4 regions of the Hyphomicrobium sp. 802 genome follow, and region 4 is predicted to be linked to each of the others. Evidence: predicted binding sites of a transcription regulator. Region 4 holds the regulator's gene; each other region holds the start of a gene.
The links. Region 4 encodes PhoB, which activates phosphate uptake and scavenging genes when phosphate is short. Its sites were predicted from a motif close to TGTCATNNANCTGTCAT; they were not measured.

Region 1: HYP802_RS0121750 (ceramide glucosyltransferase) is a predicted target of PhoB. The motif match lies at 2,623-2,639, and genes of this name have one in related genera.
Region 2: HYP802_RS0121740 (CorA family divalent cation transporter) is a predicted target of PhoB. The motif match lies at 1,893-1,909, and genes of this name have one in related genera.
Region 3: HYP802_RS0107420 (UDP-2,3-diacylglucosamine diphosphatase) is a predicted target of PhoB. The motif match lies at 2,023-2,039, and genes of this name have one in related genera.

Annotation. Positions count from the first base shown of each region.
Region 1 covers NZ_JAFM01000001.1:4,298,618-4,302,794, forward strand. The annotation lists gene HYP802_RS0121745 (alkaline phosphatase family protein) at 1-1,343, shown strand, start outside; gene HYP802_RS0121750 (ceramide glucosyltransferase) at 1,415-2,566, opposite strand; gene HYP802_RS0121755 (hypothetical protein) at 2,730-2,990, opposite strand; gene HYP802_RS0121760 (hypothetical protein) at 3,237-3,419, opposite strand; gene HYP802_RS0121770 (UDP-glucose/GDP-mannose dehydrogenase family protein) at 4,164-4,177, shown strand, end outside.
Region 2 covers NZ_JAFM01000001.1:4,294,356-4,298,532, forward strand. The annotation lists gene HYP802_RS0121730 (ABC transporter substrate-binding protein) at 1-608, opposite strand, end outside; gene HYP802_RS0121735 (type 1 glutamine amidotransferase) at 1,006-1,722, opposite strand; gene HYP802_RS0121740 (CorA family divalent cation transporter) at 1,999-3,678, shown strand; gene HYP802_RS0121745 (alkaline phosphatase family protein) at 3,761-4,177, shown strand, end outside.
Region 3 covers NZ_JAFM01000001.1:1,485,237-1,489,413, forward strand. The annotation lists gene HYP802_RS0107415 (DUF3419 family protein) at 1-1,094, opposite strand, end outside; gene HYP802_RS0107420 (UDP-2,3-diacylglucosamine diphosphatase) at 1,143-1,949, opposite strand; gene HYP802_RS0107425 (hypothetical protein) at 2,222-2,455, opposite strand; gene HYP802_RS0107430 (CCA tRNA nucleotidyltransferase) at 2,550-3,806, opposite strand; gene HYP802_RS0107435 (DUF6111 family protein) at 3,825-4,127, opposite strand; gene HYP802_RS0107440 (CoA pyrophosphatase) at 4,124-4,177, opposite strand, start outside.
Region 4 covers NZ_JAFM01000001.1:1,203,265-1,207,441, forward strand. The annotation lists gene HYP802_RS0106005 (DUF1007 family protein) at 62-676, opposite strand; gene HYP802_RS0106010 (zinc ABC transporter substrate-binding protein) at 959-1,894, shown strand; gene phoB (phosphate regulon transcriptional regulator PhoB) at 2,013-2,717, opposite strand; gene phoU (phosphate signaling complex protein PhoU) at 2,753-3,466, opposite strand; gene pstB (phosphate ABC transporter ATP-binding protein PstB) at 3,507-4,177, opposite strand, start outside.

The DNA.
Region 1 (4,177 bases), 3.1 Mb from region 4:
CCGAAAGCGTCATCATCGACGATGCGACGGGTAGATCGGTCGGAATTCCGCTCGCTCCTTGGGTCAGCGAAGGTCTAAAGGCGTACGGGCTGCCGACCGAAGCTCCAAGCCGTCTGACCAACAAAGACCATGGCGATTTCAAAACGCCGGGCACAAAAGACGCCAACATCGTCCAGCAAGGTTATTTCGTGCAGGCCTTGACGAAAGTTGTGCTGCCGAAATTCAAGGAGGACGGCAAACCGTTCGTCATCGTGTTCTGGTCGCGCGATCCCGACGGGACGCAGCACAATCAAGGCGACAGTTTCCTGCGGGTCGAACCGGGCATTAACGGTCCGACGTCGATGGCGGCCATTAGCAATGCCGATTCCAATCTGGCCATGATCCGGCGCACGCTCGATCGGCTCCGGCTCGCTGATACGACAAACATCATCATCTCGTCGGACCACGGCTTCTCGACGATCTCGAAGCAGAGCCAAACGAGCGAAGCTGCGAAGGCCACCTATCCGAATGTGCCGCCTTCGCTGTTGCCGCCTGGGTTCCTCGCAATCGACCTCGCGAAAGCACTCGATATGCCGCTTTATGATCCGGACGAAGGCAATGCCAATGTCGCGCAGGGAACGCATCCGGTCGATGGCAATGGCTACATCGGCAAGGATCCGAATGCTCCGAACGTGATCGTCGCGGCCAACGGCGGTTCGGATCTCATCTATATTCCGAGCGGCGACCGGGAGCTCGTTCAAAAGACGATCGACGCCCTGATGGCGCAAGATTACGTCAGCGGCATCTTCGTCGAGGATGACCTCGGCAGCTTTGCGGGAACACTGCCGCTGAGCGCCGTCAATCTCAAAGGCGCGGCACTGATGCTCAGACCCTCGATCGTCGTCAACTTCAAGAGCTTCTCGACCGGTTGCTCGGAGCCGGCGACGTGCGCGGTGGTGGTCTCCGATACCGAATTGCAGCAGGGCCAGGGCATGCACGGCAGCTTCAACCGGGGCGATACCGAGAACTTCATGGCGGCGATCGGCCCTGATTTCAAAGAGGGCTTTGTCGACGAGGCGCCGGCCAGCAATGCCGACATCGGCAAGACGATCATTGCGATCCTTGGATTGCTGCCCACGAGCCATGGAAAATTGGTCGGCAGGCCGCTCATCGAAGCGTTTCCGAACGGTGCGACGCCGCAGTGGGAGCGCAAGACGCTGGCGTCAGCGCCATCTACTTCAGGCCTTCGCACGATCCTGAATTATCAGGTTGCGGGCGATACGAAGTATTTCGACGCCGCGGGCTTTCCTGGACGAACGGTCGGCTTGCATCCGGATGCGACCATCGCCGACACCCATAAGTGAACGCATCTGAAACGCCCGGCCTTGCAAGCCGCGATAGGGTCCGCTTCAGACTGGGCTCCGAACTGTCTGGCTTAGATCTTGTTGGTAACCGCGAGTTCGCGGTCCTGCTCGGCAACGCTCATATCGTTGCCGCGCCAAACGAAGGTATCTCCCACCCAGCCCTCGACCCAGAGCACAGGCAAAAGCGCATCACGCAGCAGCCACGTGAATGGCGAATGCCACCGCAGATGCCAGCCCGCAACGTGCGCCAGCAAAACTTCGGCACCCAACCAAATCGACAGCATCCCTGTGAGTGCCATTAACGGATCAACGTCGAAGGCCGTTGCGGCGACGGCAGCAGCGGCGGCAGGCAGAGTGCAGCCGGAAAGTATTTCCGGCGCATAGAACAACGGGAACGTTGCACGGCGCAGTCGGGCCCAGCGCACTTGCCGATCCCAGACTTGAGCCCTGGTTCTCAGGCCCAGGGGCTGCTCGAACGGGCGATCGACGAGCCTGACGTCAAGACCATGAGAGCGCACGATCTTGGTGGCGGCAGCGTCTTCGGCGATCTCGGCGCCCAATGCTTCGATGCCACCAGCATCGTCGAGGATATCGCGGCGCCAAAGCATCGATTTGCCCTGAGCAAATCCGAATCCGATCGTATCGGCCGCGCTTTGCCAGCGAGCCTGATAGGTGTTGAGGAATGCGCATTCGAGTTCAGCCCAGAAGCCGATCGGTCGACTTCCTATGGGCGGCGAACAGACGAGGCCCACACCCGGCGTGAAACTCTGGAACAGATCGTCGAGGTAGTGCGCAGGCATCAGGACGTTGTTGTCCGCCAGAACGATCCACCGATGGCGTGCGGCGGCCCATCCTTTGACGATGTTGTTGAGCTTAGGATTGCTGGTAGGCCGATCATCGCCGATCAGCAGGCGGGCTTGGATATGCGGGTGTTCGGCGATCAGCTTGCGAACAAGCGGTACGGCCGCATCATCCTCGCGAGCGGCGCAAAATATAATCTCATAGTCCGAGGCTTTCAGTTCGAACGTCGAACGCAATGTCATTTCATCGAAATGATCGACACCGCAAACCGGACGAACGATACTGACCGGCTCAACATTTGTCGCGCGCGATCGGCTGCGTGGCGCCGAAACGCGGTAGAGTGTCAAGGCGACAGTCAAAAGGTGGGTGGACACCGCCAAGATGCAGAAGACAAGAGCCGCCGTCGTCACGAGATCGGCCATAGCTCCTCCGTCGACAAGAATGAACCCGCTGCATTTCAAGATTCATTGAAACATTGACGACGGTTGCACGACAATTCTGCGACATCCAATAAGAATGCCCTAAAGTTGTAGCTCATCCACACTTTTGTCGCGTGAACTACGAACAGTTTGCGCGCTGCAAGATTTATGATTTCGGCGGGTTGGCCATGCGGCGCACGGCAGTCGTCGACAAGTAGGCGCCAACAAAGGCCGCCGCACAAAGGCCGATCACACCGGGCAAGCCGTCATTCAAGTTGGCAGCCAAAAGCCCTTCGTAGGCGATCGCCGCGCCGATAACGCCGCCGATCGCTGCGATAACAGTGTTTGACACGCCGCGAAGCGACAAACCGTAGAGAATGCCCACAATCAGGCCCGGATACATTGAAGGCCAGAAATGATCGTCCATGATTCCTCTCCCAGGCTTCACCAGCCTGCAGCTAACACCCGCGCCGCCAGGAAGGGGTTGATACCAGTCAATGACGGCTGGGACGAGATCGTCACGCAGACGACGTCTGGTCGCGGTTGATCTCAACTCGGAGAAAAGGAGACCGGCAGCGCCGAGTTGGCACCGCCGGTCTCAAGTCCTGTTCGCGGAAACGGCGATCAGGTCCAGGGAGCGAAAAAACATTACGGTCTGAGCTTCAGAATCCGCCTAGAAATCGGGCGATGGGCCGACGGGCGCGAGTTCAGACAGGGGCTCCGGCAACGGTTCATCGCGTGACGCTGCGACGATCAACGAGGGCCTTTCGTTGCCGCGAACGCGAGTTCCCGGCCGGTGGCGCGAGAAATCTTGCTCATGCTCTGGTGCAACGATGCGATATCGCTTTTCCGTCATAGCCCGACGCCTCTCGCAGCAGCTGCCCGGCCTCGAAACTGGCGCCGGGCCGATGCGTGCGCGATAGCTGCTCTTTCTGCCAGAAACGGATTGGCGAAGCGGCGTCCCTCAAGGGCGTCGTATGCCGCCAAAGCTGAGTGAAAGAGGTATTCGCGTTCTCCGTCCTCGCGAATGACTAGACCGGCTTGATCGTCTCCAACTTCGATGACGTATGATTTTGACATGTCTTTTTGTGCGCCGGCAGTGGCCAGCGTCCTCTGAACGATTGCGATTGGGGAATAAAAACGCAGGTTTCGGAGCGGTTTTGCGCGCTCAACAGCGGCAGAGACAACAGCTCATCCGACAACCGACGTTCATCGTCGTTTCGCGAGGAGAAAGACAGTCAAGGTTCGTCTGTTTCATAGCGGTCTCCAGTGGCGGAGCCCACGAGTGAGTCGTGGAGCTTAGCGTTTGATGACGCGGCGCAAGTCTCATCGAAATCACCGCGGCAAGCACGCCAATCGTGCCCGCAAGAGCCATAAGACGCTGTTCGGCACGCCGGATCAAATAAGAAGACGTGCATTGCTTAGAACCGTGCCGATGAATAAGCGCCATGCACGGAGCTTGCGACTTTTTTTCAGCATCGAGCTTAGCGTCATAACGCAATGATATAGCGCGGTTTTACCAACCCGTCAGAATGCAGCCCGTTCGCCGGAAATATAGGCTGGCGGTGTTCGCCGTTTGGTGGAATATCGTCCCTGTGGGATACGAGGGATTGC
Region 2 (4,177 bases), 3.1 Mb from region 4:
TGAACCCACTCGCCTTTGTATTTCGCCGGGGCCCAATGCGGTGAATAAATCCAGAGCATGATCGGCGCTTTGCGCTGATAGGCGGAATCGAGTTCGGCAAACATCGCGCCGTCGGTGCCTGCGTGGACAACAACGAACGGCAGGCCGAGGGCTTCGACGCGCTCGTCATCAAAACCTTCCCAGGTCACGGGACCGCCGAGATAACGGCCCTTCGGCGCCGTATCGGGCGTCGAGAAGGCTTCGGCGCACTTGGGATCCTTCAGAGCTTTCCAATCAGGAAGGCCGGGGCACTTTTCTTTCATGTACTCCGGGAACCACCACTCTTCCTTGGCTTTGGGACCAAGCTTGCCGAGCCGCTCGGTCTGGCCCGTGGCGTCGGACGCCTTCATCGCTTCGCGCGCGGTCGTATCCCAGTACTCGACGCCGATATCGATATCGCCGTTCGTCAGGCCGGTGGTGAGGCTCGAGAGATAATCGGCCGTCGGGTATTCAACGTTGTAGCCGAGTTTGGTGAGAATGCCGCCAAGGATCTTGGCGTTGAGATTGACGCTCGTCCAATCGAACAATGCAATCTTGATTGGATCTTGCGATTCAGGAGCGCCCGCCATGGCTTGGCTAAAACTCGCCAGCGATACGATCGCGGCGCAGGCCCCCCCGGCCAAAACGCGTTTGACGGCAGTGTACATAGATCAGCCTCCAAGCCAAATCAGTTGAGGTCGAATTGCAGAAATCGCGTGCAGTGACTTTCCTGAGAGTGATGATTTTTGAATTATGATACCTATTTCAAAGTGTGTTCAAGGCCAAATTCAGGGCAGTTGGTGCAAATATAAGCAGCACGCGCGCGAATAAATGTTTCATAGAAAGTCGTCGTCTCACGCCGATTGCGCTGCAGCCAACCGCGCTCTTTGACCGATAGAATAACCCAAAAAAGAAAGCGAACGCAGATGACTTGCTCTGCGTTCGCTCCGATGAAATGCGTTGACCGATTATCGACCCTGAAGCGGCCTATTGCCGAATGGTCCGCATAAAATTGCGATAAAGCATTTCGGCATCCGCAGCGAAATTCGCGGTGTGGGGTTTAGCAGCTTCAGCCATGCGCGGCAGTGCACCAGGTCCATGCGTGCGTTCCAGCGCTTGCGCGTAAGCCGGGATATTTCCCCAGTCGTCGATCGTGTTGTCTTCGATTTCGACGTGATACTGCATGCTCCATGCCGTCTTGCCGACACGCATCGCCTGGCAAGGACAAATGTCCGATTTGGCAAGCACAACGGCGCCTTCAGGCGGCTGCGCAACGCGCACGGAGTGCCACTGAACAGCTTTGAATTCCTTAGGCAGATTGCCGAACACCGGATCGCTTTCGGCTTCCGTCGTCAGGGCGACATCGAGAATGCCAATTTCAGGCGGACGTTGCGGTCCGCATGTGCCTCCCAGGGCATCGGCCAGGAGCTGATGTCCGAGGCAAAGCCCCATGAAGGGTTTTTCCAATTCGCGAACCCATCGGCGGATCGCGCGCTTTTCATCGACAAGCCACGGGCATTCATCGACATCCCAGACGTCCATTGGGCCGCCCATCACCCAAAGCGCATCGTAGTTTTCAAGCGCCGGAATCGCAGCTCCTTCGTCGAGTTCGACGGCATCCCAAGCGATGCCGTCGGCGGCGAAGAATTTGCGAAAGATGCCTGGATGCTCACAAGCGATGTGCTGAAAAACAAGAAAGCGCACGTTTCCCCCTATTCCCTGTTCATGTACGTCATGATCGACCGGCCGACGACGCCAGGGCGCAAATATACGATGTGAACTCATCCGTCATCAGCGCTTCGATGCCCCTGGTTATTGGATGCCAGAGCTTCACAGGCCCGAACAAACGCGAAATTCCCCATATATTTCATATATGTCGCATAACCGTCATGGACATGGGGCAATGGTGAGAGGCGCGTTGAAGGGAACTCGATTTCGAAGCTGCTCTGTGGCGCAATTCGATAGCAAGCCGAGGCTCTCATGCTTGATGAAGTCCGTTCCGAAACTGCGTCCGGGTCGGGGATTGCACCACGCGCTTCAGCCGACACCCGCATCGGACAGTTCCGGCAGATCCTGATATGGCCGGTCGAGTTGATGCCGCCCAATCCTGAGCCGTCTCATCATGACTTCGCGGCGATCCTTTCGAAGCTCGGCCCCGACAATCCGTGGAAAGAGGTCGATGACGAGTTCACGTGCGATCCGAAAGATTTTCAGGAGCGTCACTACAATGAGTTCGTGACCTTCCTGCCGCCGGTCCAGCGCTTCCTTTACGGCGGACGAATTGGCAGATCGCCGGGATCGGTGTCATCGGAAAGTCCGGTCAAAACCTTCCGGCGTACCGATGTAGCGGCCGTGAGCGTGCAGCTCACGCCCGGCGCTGCCCCGATCGAACTCAAGGTGGCTCACGTCGATTTGTATTTCTTCTTCGAAATCGATGTCGCGATCCTGGCGTTAGAGCTTTATTCCGAAGACATCGGACTCTCCGACGTTCAAGACGTGATGTTCCGACTGGGACGAACGCATCCAGCCTATTGGGAGAAGGACACGGGCGTTGCCGGACATTGCCCAGTGAAGGTCGAATTTCTTTCAAGCCATGGTGACGTCCTGGCCGCCTCCGATTATGAGGATCGCGACAAGTTTCTGGCGCAGGTTTGCGCGAAGCGCGCGGCCCGCGTTGCTGCGCATTGGCAATATCTGCTGCATCCGCTGGTGCCGCATCATTCCGATCACCCGGGTGCGTTGCGCTACAAGCAGCTCGAATATTATCGCATGCCGCAAATGGCGCTTATTGCCGTGAAAGCCGGCAGCGAGCTGACGCGCGCCGATTACGTCCGCCTCGCTTTTGCATCCGGTCCAGGCGACTGCTCGGAGTTGCCATTCTCCCAGCGCCACCTTGAAGATTTCGAAGAGCGGTATTGCTACGATCGTTACTTCGGACAGCACAACGAGATTGAGTGGCCGCAGAGCCGTTATATGTCGTGCGGTCATGCCCTTGTCGTGACGGGCAGCGCCGACAACCCATTCTTCGTCGACCCCAACCATGGCTGCCTCAACAGCTTCCGGCATGAGCACTTCCTCGTCTTTCTGATCGCGCACTTCCACAAGGCATCGCTGCTGATGTTCTCCGATCATCTGACCGGAGCGATGAGCCGTCTCGATGCTAACAACAAGAGCGCGATTCTTGCGTTCAGAGCAGCGTCCCGGCGGGCGCTGCAAACCTTCCTGCGCTTCACGCATCGCTACTGGTTTCACTCGGTCAGCAATCAGACGCAGGCACACGATATTTTTGCATTGTGCCGCCGCCATCTCGATATTGACCGCCTCTACGACGACATTCGGCAGGAAATTCAGGAGATGAGCGAGTTCCTGGAAAACGAGGCTATGCGCCGTCAGAGCGATACCGTTACGCGACTGACCGTTGTTACGACGCTCGGACTTGTCGGCACCACCGTCACCGGCTTTCTCGGTATGAACCTGCTCGATTGGGCCAATCAATCGACGCCATGGCGATTGGTGGCATTTTCTGCAGTGCTTGTGCCGACCATCCTGCTGACGCTGATTACAATCGCTAAATCGCGCGCCTTGTCGGACATGATGGAATCGCTGTCCGACGGCTCGGCGAACTGGTTTCCCAGGCTTCGCCGTAAGACGCGCATTTGAACGGGGAATGTCAGAGGGACGTCGCTTCCATCATCTAGGCAATGGACAAGCGCATCTTTCGCTTAGAGGGGACGACTTCAATATGGTGCCGAAGCAGATTCTTTTGCGCGCATGCTTGTGCCTTGCGGTGCTTCTCAGCATCGCGCCGGCCCACGCCGATGCACCAAAGCACAACGTCATTCTTTTCGTTCCCGACGGCTTGCGGCGGAAGATCGTCACATCTGAGACGGCGCCGACGTTTGCCGATGTGCGCGACAAGGGCGTAAACTTCGTCAACAGCCACTCGTTGTTTCCGACGTTCACGATGCCAAATTCCAGTGGCATGGCGACAGGACATTACCTCGGCGATACCGGTGTGTTCGGCAACGTCATGTATGCCGGTTTTATCATTCGCTCGGCAAAGTCGGCGCGGTTGTCGTTCATCGAAAGCGATGGCGTTATCGGTGACATCGACGACCACTTCGGCGGCAATTTCATCGACGAAGAGACCATCTTGCAC
Region 3 (4,177 bases), 280 kb from region 4:
CGGAAGATGACGCGGGCGCCGGGGCGCGCAGTGCGGGTGATTTGATCCCACAACGCATTCAAGGCTGCGTCGTCCATCCAGTCCTGGGCATCGAGCAGGATATAGCGATCGAGGCTTTCGGCCGGCTCGCCGGAGAGGAAGCGGATCATGTTGTCGTGAACAACCTCGACTCGGTTGGCGCGCGCCTTGATCGCCATGAAGTTCGCTTTTTCGAGATACGGTGGGCAGGGGCCTTCGCCCTGCGTTGCGTAGCTGCGGCCGAATGCCTGCCAAGCGAAATAGTTGTCTTTCAGATCGAAGCCCGTCGCCAGGCGTTCGGCGCGTTCCTTCAAAACGTCGGCCATCGTGCGAGCGCCGCTGCCGGAAAGCGCGTCATACTGCACCGGCGGAATGCCGAGGCCGAACAGCGACGCCCGGTTTGACGTGATCCAGCGCAAGACAGGATGGCTGAAGGCCGGTCCGATGTCGCGCGCAAAGATCTCGCGCTGCTCTTCGATCGAACGGGCTTCAAGCAGACGCTTCGGTTTGGCGCCGAACACGCGCGCAGCGAGATGGCCTGTCGCGATGAAGCGGCCGAGCAGCCCGAAATGATAGAAATTGCGCGCGAAGCGCGTGATGCGGCGGCGGCCCGTCAGCTCGCGGCCTTCCCAATAGGCGCGGGTATCGGCGTCGAGATGCGGCGCGATGAGATCGTTATAGAGGGCGACGTTGCGGCGGTCGTTGGCGGCGCCGAAGAAGCGATAGAACGTAGCGTGGTTCGGCAGATGCTGAGCTGCGGCGACCTTCAGCTTGAGCAGCGCGATGTGCGTGGCGTTGAGATCGACGGCATAGATGCGCGCCGGATTGGCCGACAGGTAGCTCATGACATTGCAGCCGCCGGAGGCAATCGTCATGATGCGCGTTTGCGGGGTGATTTCGAGCGCGTCCATGTCGGCGCGCGGATCTTCCCATATCTGCGGGTAGACCATCGAACGGAAGGCGAAGGTGAAGGTGCGCTCAAGGATACCGGCGAGGCTCAGCGCACGGTTCTGGTGCACAGCTTCGCTCAGAAGATCGATGCTCGTCGGTTCGAGGGCTTTAGCGGTCGCGTTCACGTGGGATACTCCGTTCGCCGGCTCGCTTTTCGTCCGGCATAATTGCCGTTAAGCGGCTTCAATCAACCAGCGGCCGGAAGGTGCCTGTGAGGCGCGCGCGGCCAAGTGCTCTTTCCAACGAATGATTTCAAATTGGCCGTCGAAGCGTTCGCCGATGGCGGTGCAGCTTTCGACCCAGTCGCCGCAGTTCATGTAGTGAATGCCGTCGATCTGGCGCGAGTTGGCGTGATGGATGTGGCCGCAGATAAGACCTTGCGCCTCACGGCGCTTGGCCTCGCCGGCCAGCGCGTCCTCGAATTCGCCGATGTAGTTCACGGCGCTTTTCACTTTGTGCTTCAGAAAAGCCGAAAGCGACCAATGACCGAGGCCGAACATGCGGCGAGCAAAGTTCAGCGGCACGTTGAGCGCGAGAGCTGCGTCATAAGACCGGTCGCCGAGAAATGCGAGCCAGCGGGCGTAGCGCACGACGACGTCGAATTCGTCACCGTGCAGAATGAGATAGCGCTTGCCGTCGGCGGCTTCATGGATGGCATCGCGGCGGATTTCGACGCCGCCGAAATTCATGCCGGTATAGTCGCGCAGGCCGTCATCGTGGTTGCCCGGAATGTAGACGACGCGGGTGCCTTTACGCGCCTTGCGCAGAAGCTTCTGCAAAACGTCATTGTGGCTCTGCGGCCAATAAGGACCGCGGCGGACTTTCCAGAAATCGACGATATCGCCGACGAGGTAGAGGTTCTGGCATTCGACGTATTTCAGAAAGTCGAGAAGAGCAGTCGATTGGCAATTGCGCATTCCGAGGTGAATGTCGGAAATAAAAACGGTTCGGTAGTTCAATTCCGGATTTGGTGCGCTCAAGGTCGGCCCCCAGTCAGTGCGCTTCCCATAAATGCGTCTATGCATTTCATGTAAAACGTAGGACGGGATTCATGTAACAGGCGTATGACGAACGCCTGCGGCCGGTAGTGTTGAGTGTAAGAAATCGCAGCTATTTATGGGTTTACCAACAGCGCGAGGCGGCGCGCGCGAGATATGCCGGCGGTTTCGATCGCCGCAAAAGTGTCATATGGCGAATATGCCACACACTGATGATTGCGCTGCCATCCACGCGACGGCAGCGCAATTTCGTATCAGTATTCGATGCGCTGAAAGATATGCTCCCAGGCGTAGAGCAGAATGGTGTCGACAGCGCCAACTAGAAGAAACGCCAGCGCAATCGGTGATGTCGAATTTTCGGGAAGGCCCATATCGACGCCCCTTGTCGATACGGCCAATGCTGCAGTCAGACTGAGAAGAGCGAGAACGGCGAAGACGATTTGAACGAACTTGAGCGAACGTTCACGCTCACGGCCGATGCTGTCCATCAGGGTGTCTCCTCAACGCGATACAAATGGGTGAACCCCGGAGAGAGACTTTAGTCGGAGCATAAGCAAAGGTGAAGTGAAATTTAATGATTTGTTAAGTAACAGCTTCGCGCGCCAGCTCTTTAAGCATTCTGCTTTGACGTTCAGCATCGGCGGGAAAATTCTCCGAGATCCACCAGCGCTCGAAGGCACTAAGGATGCCGCCGACTTTCGGACCTGGTTGAATGCCGAGTGCAAGGACGTCGTTCCCGGTGAAGGGCATGACCGGAATTTTCCAGCGATCGGCGAGTAATGCGCGGGCGCGCCAGCGCGGATCGGTGCTGGGGGCACCAGATTGTGCCCAGGCAAGGCGGACGGCGCGCGCGAAGGCATCGGCGCCGAGCCTGTAAAGTGCAGCTTGTGCAATCGCTTCGGACGTTTCCGGGGCGATGCCGGGATCGCCTGCGGATGCGCTTTTGAGACGCTCGGCTTCGGCATTCGAGAGCCGAAGCTCGCGGCCGAGAAAGGCTGCATCTTCCGGATTGTTGACGGCAAGCGCGGCAAGGCGCGCGAGCGCATCGGGTGGCTCGCCCAGTGCGGCTTCGATCGCAACGAAGCGCGCAAAGCGGTCAGGTTCGAGGCGCGTCCTGACGACAAGCTGAAGGATGCCGCTTTTTTCCATGGCGTTGACGACATCGACGGCGTTCAGCGCTGCGAGCAGTTTCAGCATTTCGGCGCGGACGCGCTCAGCGGAGAGCAGCGATAGTCCGTCTTTCAAGGCATTTGCTGCCGCCAGCCCTGCGGGATCGAGCTGGCCCTTTCCGTATTCGGCGCTGAAACGGAAGAAGCGCAGAATGCGCAGGTAATCCTCGCGGATGCGTGCCTCGGCATCGCCGATGAAGCGAACGCGACGTTGGCGTAGATCATCGAGGCCGCCGACGAAATCGTAGACGATGCCGTCGGCCGAGCAATAAAGCGCGTTGATCGTGAAGTCGCGGCGGGCGGCGTCTTCTTCCCAGGAGGTGGTGAAGGTGACGACGGCATGACGGCCGTCCGTCTCGACATCGTGGCGCAACGTCGTCACTTCAAAGGATCGCTTGTCAGCGACAACGGTAACGGTGCCGTGGTCTATGCCAGTCGGATATGCGCCAAGACCGGCATTGGCAGCGAGGCGCATGACGTCGGCGGGCAGAGCTGTCGTTGCGATGTCGATATCCTTGACGGGGCGGTTGATCATTGCGTTGCGCACAGCGCCGCCGACAACGCGGGCTTCCGCCCCGCCGGCAGAAAGCGCGGCGAAGACCTTTGCAAGCGCCGGGGCTCGTAGCCATTCGGCACTCATGCGGGTCGATTTGATGGCTGTATCAGTCATGCCGTTTCAGTCCTGCAATCACGGCTTTGCCGTCGGGGGCAGCGTTTTCGTCTCGTGAATGCTGCGCGCCGGTTCGAGCTTCCCGTCGACGACGGAGGCGGGCACATAGACGTCGTCGGGGCTGTTATAGGTGCGGGACGAAAACACGACGAGCGTCGCGAGCATCACGGCAGCGCCGGCAAAGAAGAGACGGATCAAGGGGGCACGGCTCAAGACCGTCATCAGGCCAGGCCATTCATCTTCGGAGAATGCAATCCAGGCGATGTAGAGGAACGTCGGCAGCAGGAAGAAAAAAATATTCTCGGTAACGATGCGGATCATGTGCTGAACAGTCTCCGATAGAGCGTGCGGATTATTCCCGCTGTCGCGCC
Region 4 (4,177 bases):
TAATGCCTCTGCGGCTGAGGAATCTCGCCGGTTCGTTAACCGCTGTGCCAAAGCTGGACGGTCAGGATTTCTTGCAGGTGATCGCCACGGTTTTGTAGGAGCCGAAACCGACGACGCCGGCGCCGAACTGTTGCGCCATCGCGGCGCCGAGCTTCTGGGCCTGCGCGTCGGTCTTTTCCGCATCGGGATCGAGCAGCGTCGCCGCGCAGCCAGCGGGCGCTGATGCAAGTTTGACGGCGTCCGTTTTCTCTGGCTCGAAGTCGATGAAGTAGGAGGGATCGAAGACGGCGAATGTCAGGCCCTCGGCATCGGCAAGGACGGGCTTCGCCAGCGACAGGTGGAAGTAAAGGCGGAGGACACCGTTGGTGTATTCGAGGTGCGCTTGGGTCGGCGGCGAGAACGCCAATTGTTCTTCGCCGAGCTTGGCCACCGTGAAGTAGTTGAACTCTTTGAGGCCATCCATGTTGACCTTCAGCAGCGGCTCAAGCTCGTGCTGGTCGTATTTGCCGTCGTTGTTAGTGTCGAGACCTTCGAGCGCCATCGCCGCATAGGAATCGTCGAAGCTCCAGACATGGTCGACGCCCGTAACGGTGCCGTTGTCGTAGTCGACCGTCATCTCATATGTGATCCACATATGAGGATGCGCAGAGGCCGGTATAGAGAAAGCGAGGAGCATTATCGCGGCGGCCGCGAGGCTGAGACATTTATTGAACGACTTATGCAAGATCGGCCCCAATTCCTTTGCTCCGCATTACGCGCGATTCTCGGAGTGCGTTTCATACGAAACGCACATTGAACGTGGCGAGATTGCGACGCGCTGCGCTATTTGGCGGGTATAGGCCAATTCGCCGGTGCGGTTGCATGCCGACGGCGATGGTTATATTATATCCTTTTACTCGGCAGGATGGTGGGAATGAAGCGTTCAGCGGCACGATGTTTCGGTTTTTTGGCGGCCGCGATGACAAGCGCTACGGCCGCTGTCAGCGCTGCCGACGCGCCGAAGGTCGTCGTGACGATCAAGCCCGTACATTCGCTTGTGACGCGTCTGATGGACGGCATCGGGACGCCGCAGCTTATCGTCGAAGGATCGGCATCGCCGCATACGTTCACGCTCAAGCCGTCGACAGCGCGGGCTATCAACGAAGCGGATATTTTCGTTCGTGTGTCGGATACGCTGGAGCCGTTTACGCGCAAGATCGTGACGACATTGCCGTCGAACGTCAAAGTGGTGACGCTTGCGGGCGCAGATGGCGTGACGCTGCTGGATCAACGCGAAGGCGGCACGTTCGAGAAGCATGAGCACGAGCATGAGGCGGACGCGCACGATCATGAGGAAGCAGGCGCTGCCGATCACGATGATCATGATGAGGACGGAGAGGATGGGCATCTCTGGCTCGATCCGTCGAACGCCAAGGCCATTGCGGCCGACATCGCGAAAGCGCTCATTGCGCGCTATCCTGAGTACGCGAGCAAAGTGAAAAGCAACGAGGCGGCGCTCGATGCCGATCTCGATACGCTCGACCATGACCTTTCGAGTGAAATGAAAGGGGCGCAAGGCAAGCCCTTCATCGTCTTCCACGACGCGACGCAGTATTTCGAACATCACTTCGGGCTTCACGCCGTGGGATCGATTACGGTCAGCCCGGACGTGCCGCCGAGCGCAAAAAGACTGACGGAGGTTCGCAGCAAGATTTCGTCGCTCGGTGCAGTCTGTGTTTTTACCGAACCGGAGTTCCAGCCAAACCTTGTTGCTGCGGTTACCGAAGGGACGCATGCCCGTTCGGGGACGATCGACGTCGAAGGGCAATTGCTGACGCCGGGGCCGAAGCTCTACTTCGATCTGATGCATGGCGTCGCGCGCAATCTGTCTAGCTGCCTAACCGCGCCAAGCTGAGAGTCAGTCTTTAGCTGTATTCTCTCGTCATCCTCGGCATGAGATCGGGGATCTATTATGCCGCGGTGATGTTGATTGCTGGATCCTCGGGACAAGCCCGAGGACACATGGCTCGCTATTAAGCCTGCGTTTCGGCTTCGCGGCCGTCGAAGACATAGCCGGCGCCACGGACCGTGCGGATCGGATCGGCTTCGTTGCCGCGGATCAGCGATTTTCTGAGACGGCCGATGTGAACGTCGACGGTGCGCTCGTCGACCTCCGAGGACTGGCCCCATACGCGGTCGAGAAGCTGGCTGCGCGAGAGAACGCGGCGCGGGCTTTCCATGAAGACTTCGAGCATGCGGTATTCGGTCGGGCCGAGGCGGACCTCGCGGACGCCACGCGTCACTTTGTGGGCACCGCGGTCCATCGTGATCTCGCCGGAGACGAGAATATCGCTCATGCGCTCCGGCGCCGCGCGCCGGAGCAGGGCTTTCACACGTGCCATCAATTCCTGCACGGAGAACGGCTTCGTGACGTAGTCGTCGGCGCCGGTCGTCAGGCCCCGCACGCGGTCAGATTCCTCACCGCGGGCGGTCAGCAGGATGATGGGCAGGCTCTGCGTGTCGCCGCGGTTGCGCAGACGGCGGCAAAGCTCGATCCCGGAGATCTTCGGGATCATCCAATCCAATATCGCCAGATCGAAGGTTTGTTCGGCGAGCAATAGTTCGGCTTCCTCGCCATCGGCGGCTTGCACGACGTCGTAACCTTCCGACTGAAGATTGTACTTCAGAAGCTCGGCTAGCGGCGCTTCGTCTTCAACAACGATAATCTTAGCTGGCATGATATTGGATCGGGGTTGCTCTCAGGGTCGTACGGTCATTGGCGCGGCGTAATCAGTGTCGAAGAGGTCTTGTCGCCCTTCGGCCGATCGTCGGCGATCGGTACGCCGTGCACGAGGTAGTAGACGTTCTCGGCGATGTTTGTCGTGTGGTCGCCAATGCGCTCGATATTCTTGGCGCCAAAGAGGAAGTGCGTGCAGATACCGATGTTGCGCGGATCTTCCATCATGTACGTCAGGAGTTCGCGGAACAGCGAGTTATACATAGCGTCGACCTGCTGGTCGTTGCGCCAGACTTCCATCGCCTTCTCGGCATCGAGCGTCGTCAGCGCATCAAGAACGTCCTTGAGCTGCTGCTGCACCATCTCGGTCATGTGGCGCATGCCGGTCATCAGCGGCTTGGGATAGGCTTCCCCTGCAATGGTGAGAGCGCGCTTGGCGATGTTCTTGGCAAGGTCGCCGATACGCTCAAGGTCGCCCGCAATCTTGATGACTGTCATGATGTGGCGCAGGTCGTTGGCGACCGGCTGGCGGCGGGCAATCATCAGAATGACCTGGTCCTGCAGCTCGCGTTCGAGCTGGTCGACCATGACATCGTCGGAAACGGCTTTCTCGGCGAGCTTAGGGTCGCGGCGTTCGAGCGAGTCCATCGCCTGAACGAGAAGCTTTTCGGCATAGCCGCCCATCTGCGCGATGCGGCGGTCGAGGAGCTTCAACTCTTCCTCGTATGACTTCACGGTATGTTCGTTCATCGTCGTAATCCTGAAATCCGGTTTGGCCTCAACGTCATCTCTAGCCGAAGCGGCCGGTGATGTAGTCTTGCGTGCGACTATCCGTTGGGTTTGTGAAAAGCTTTTTGGTGTCGCCGAATTCGACGAGATCGCCGAGGTACATGAAAGCAGTATTCTGCGAGACGCGGACTGCCTGCTGCATGTTGTGGGTCACGATGGCGATCGTGAATTCGTTCTTCAACTCGTCGATCAGCTCTTCGACCTTAGCGGTCGAAATCGGATCGAGAGCGGAGCAGGGCTCGTCGAACAGGATGACTTCCGGGCGGATCGCAACTGTGCGGGCGATGCACAGACGTTGCTGCTGACCGCCGGATAACGACAGGCCGCTGGCGTGCAGCTTGTCTTTTACTTCCTTCCAGAGCGCTGCCTTTTCGAGGGCGCTTTCGACGCGGGCGTCGACTTCGGATTTCGGCAGGCGCTCATAAAGGCGAAGACCGAACGCGATATTTTCATAGATCGTCATCGGGAACGGCGTCGGCTTCTGGAACACCATGCCGATGCGCGAGCGCAGCAGGTTCAGGTCCTTCATGTCGAGGATGTTTTCACCGTCGAACATGATCTTACCTTCGGCGTGCTGGCCGGGATAAAGATCGTACATGCGGTTCAAAACACGCAGGAGCGTAGACTTGCCGCAACCCGAAGGTCCGATGAAGGCTGTCACCTGCCGCTCGT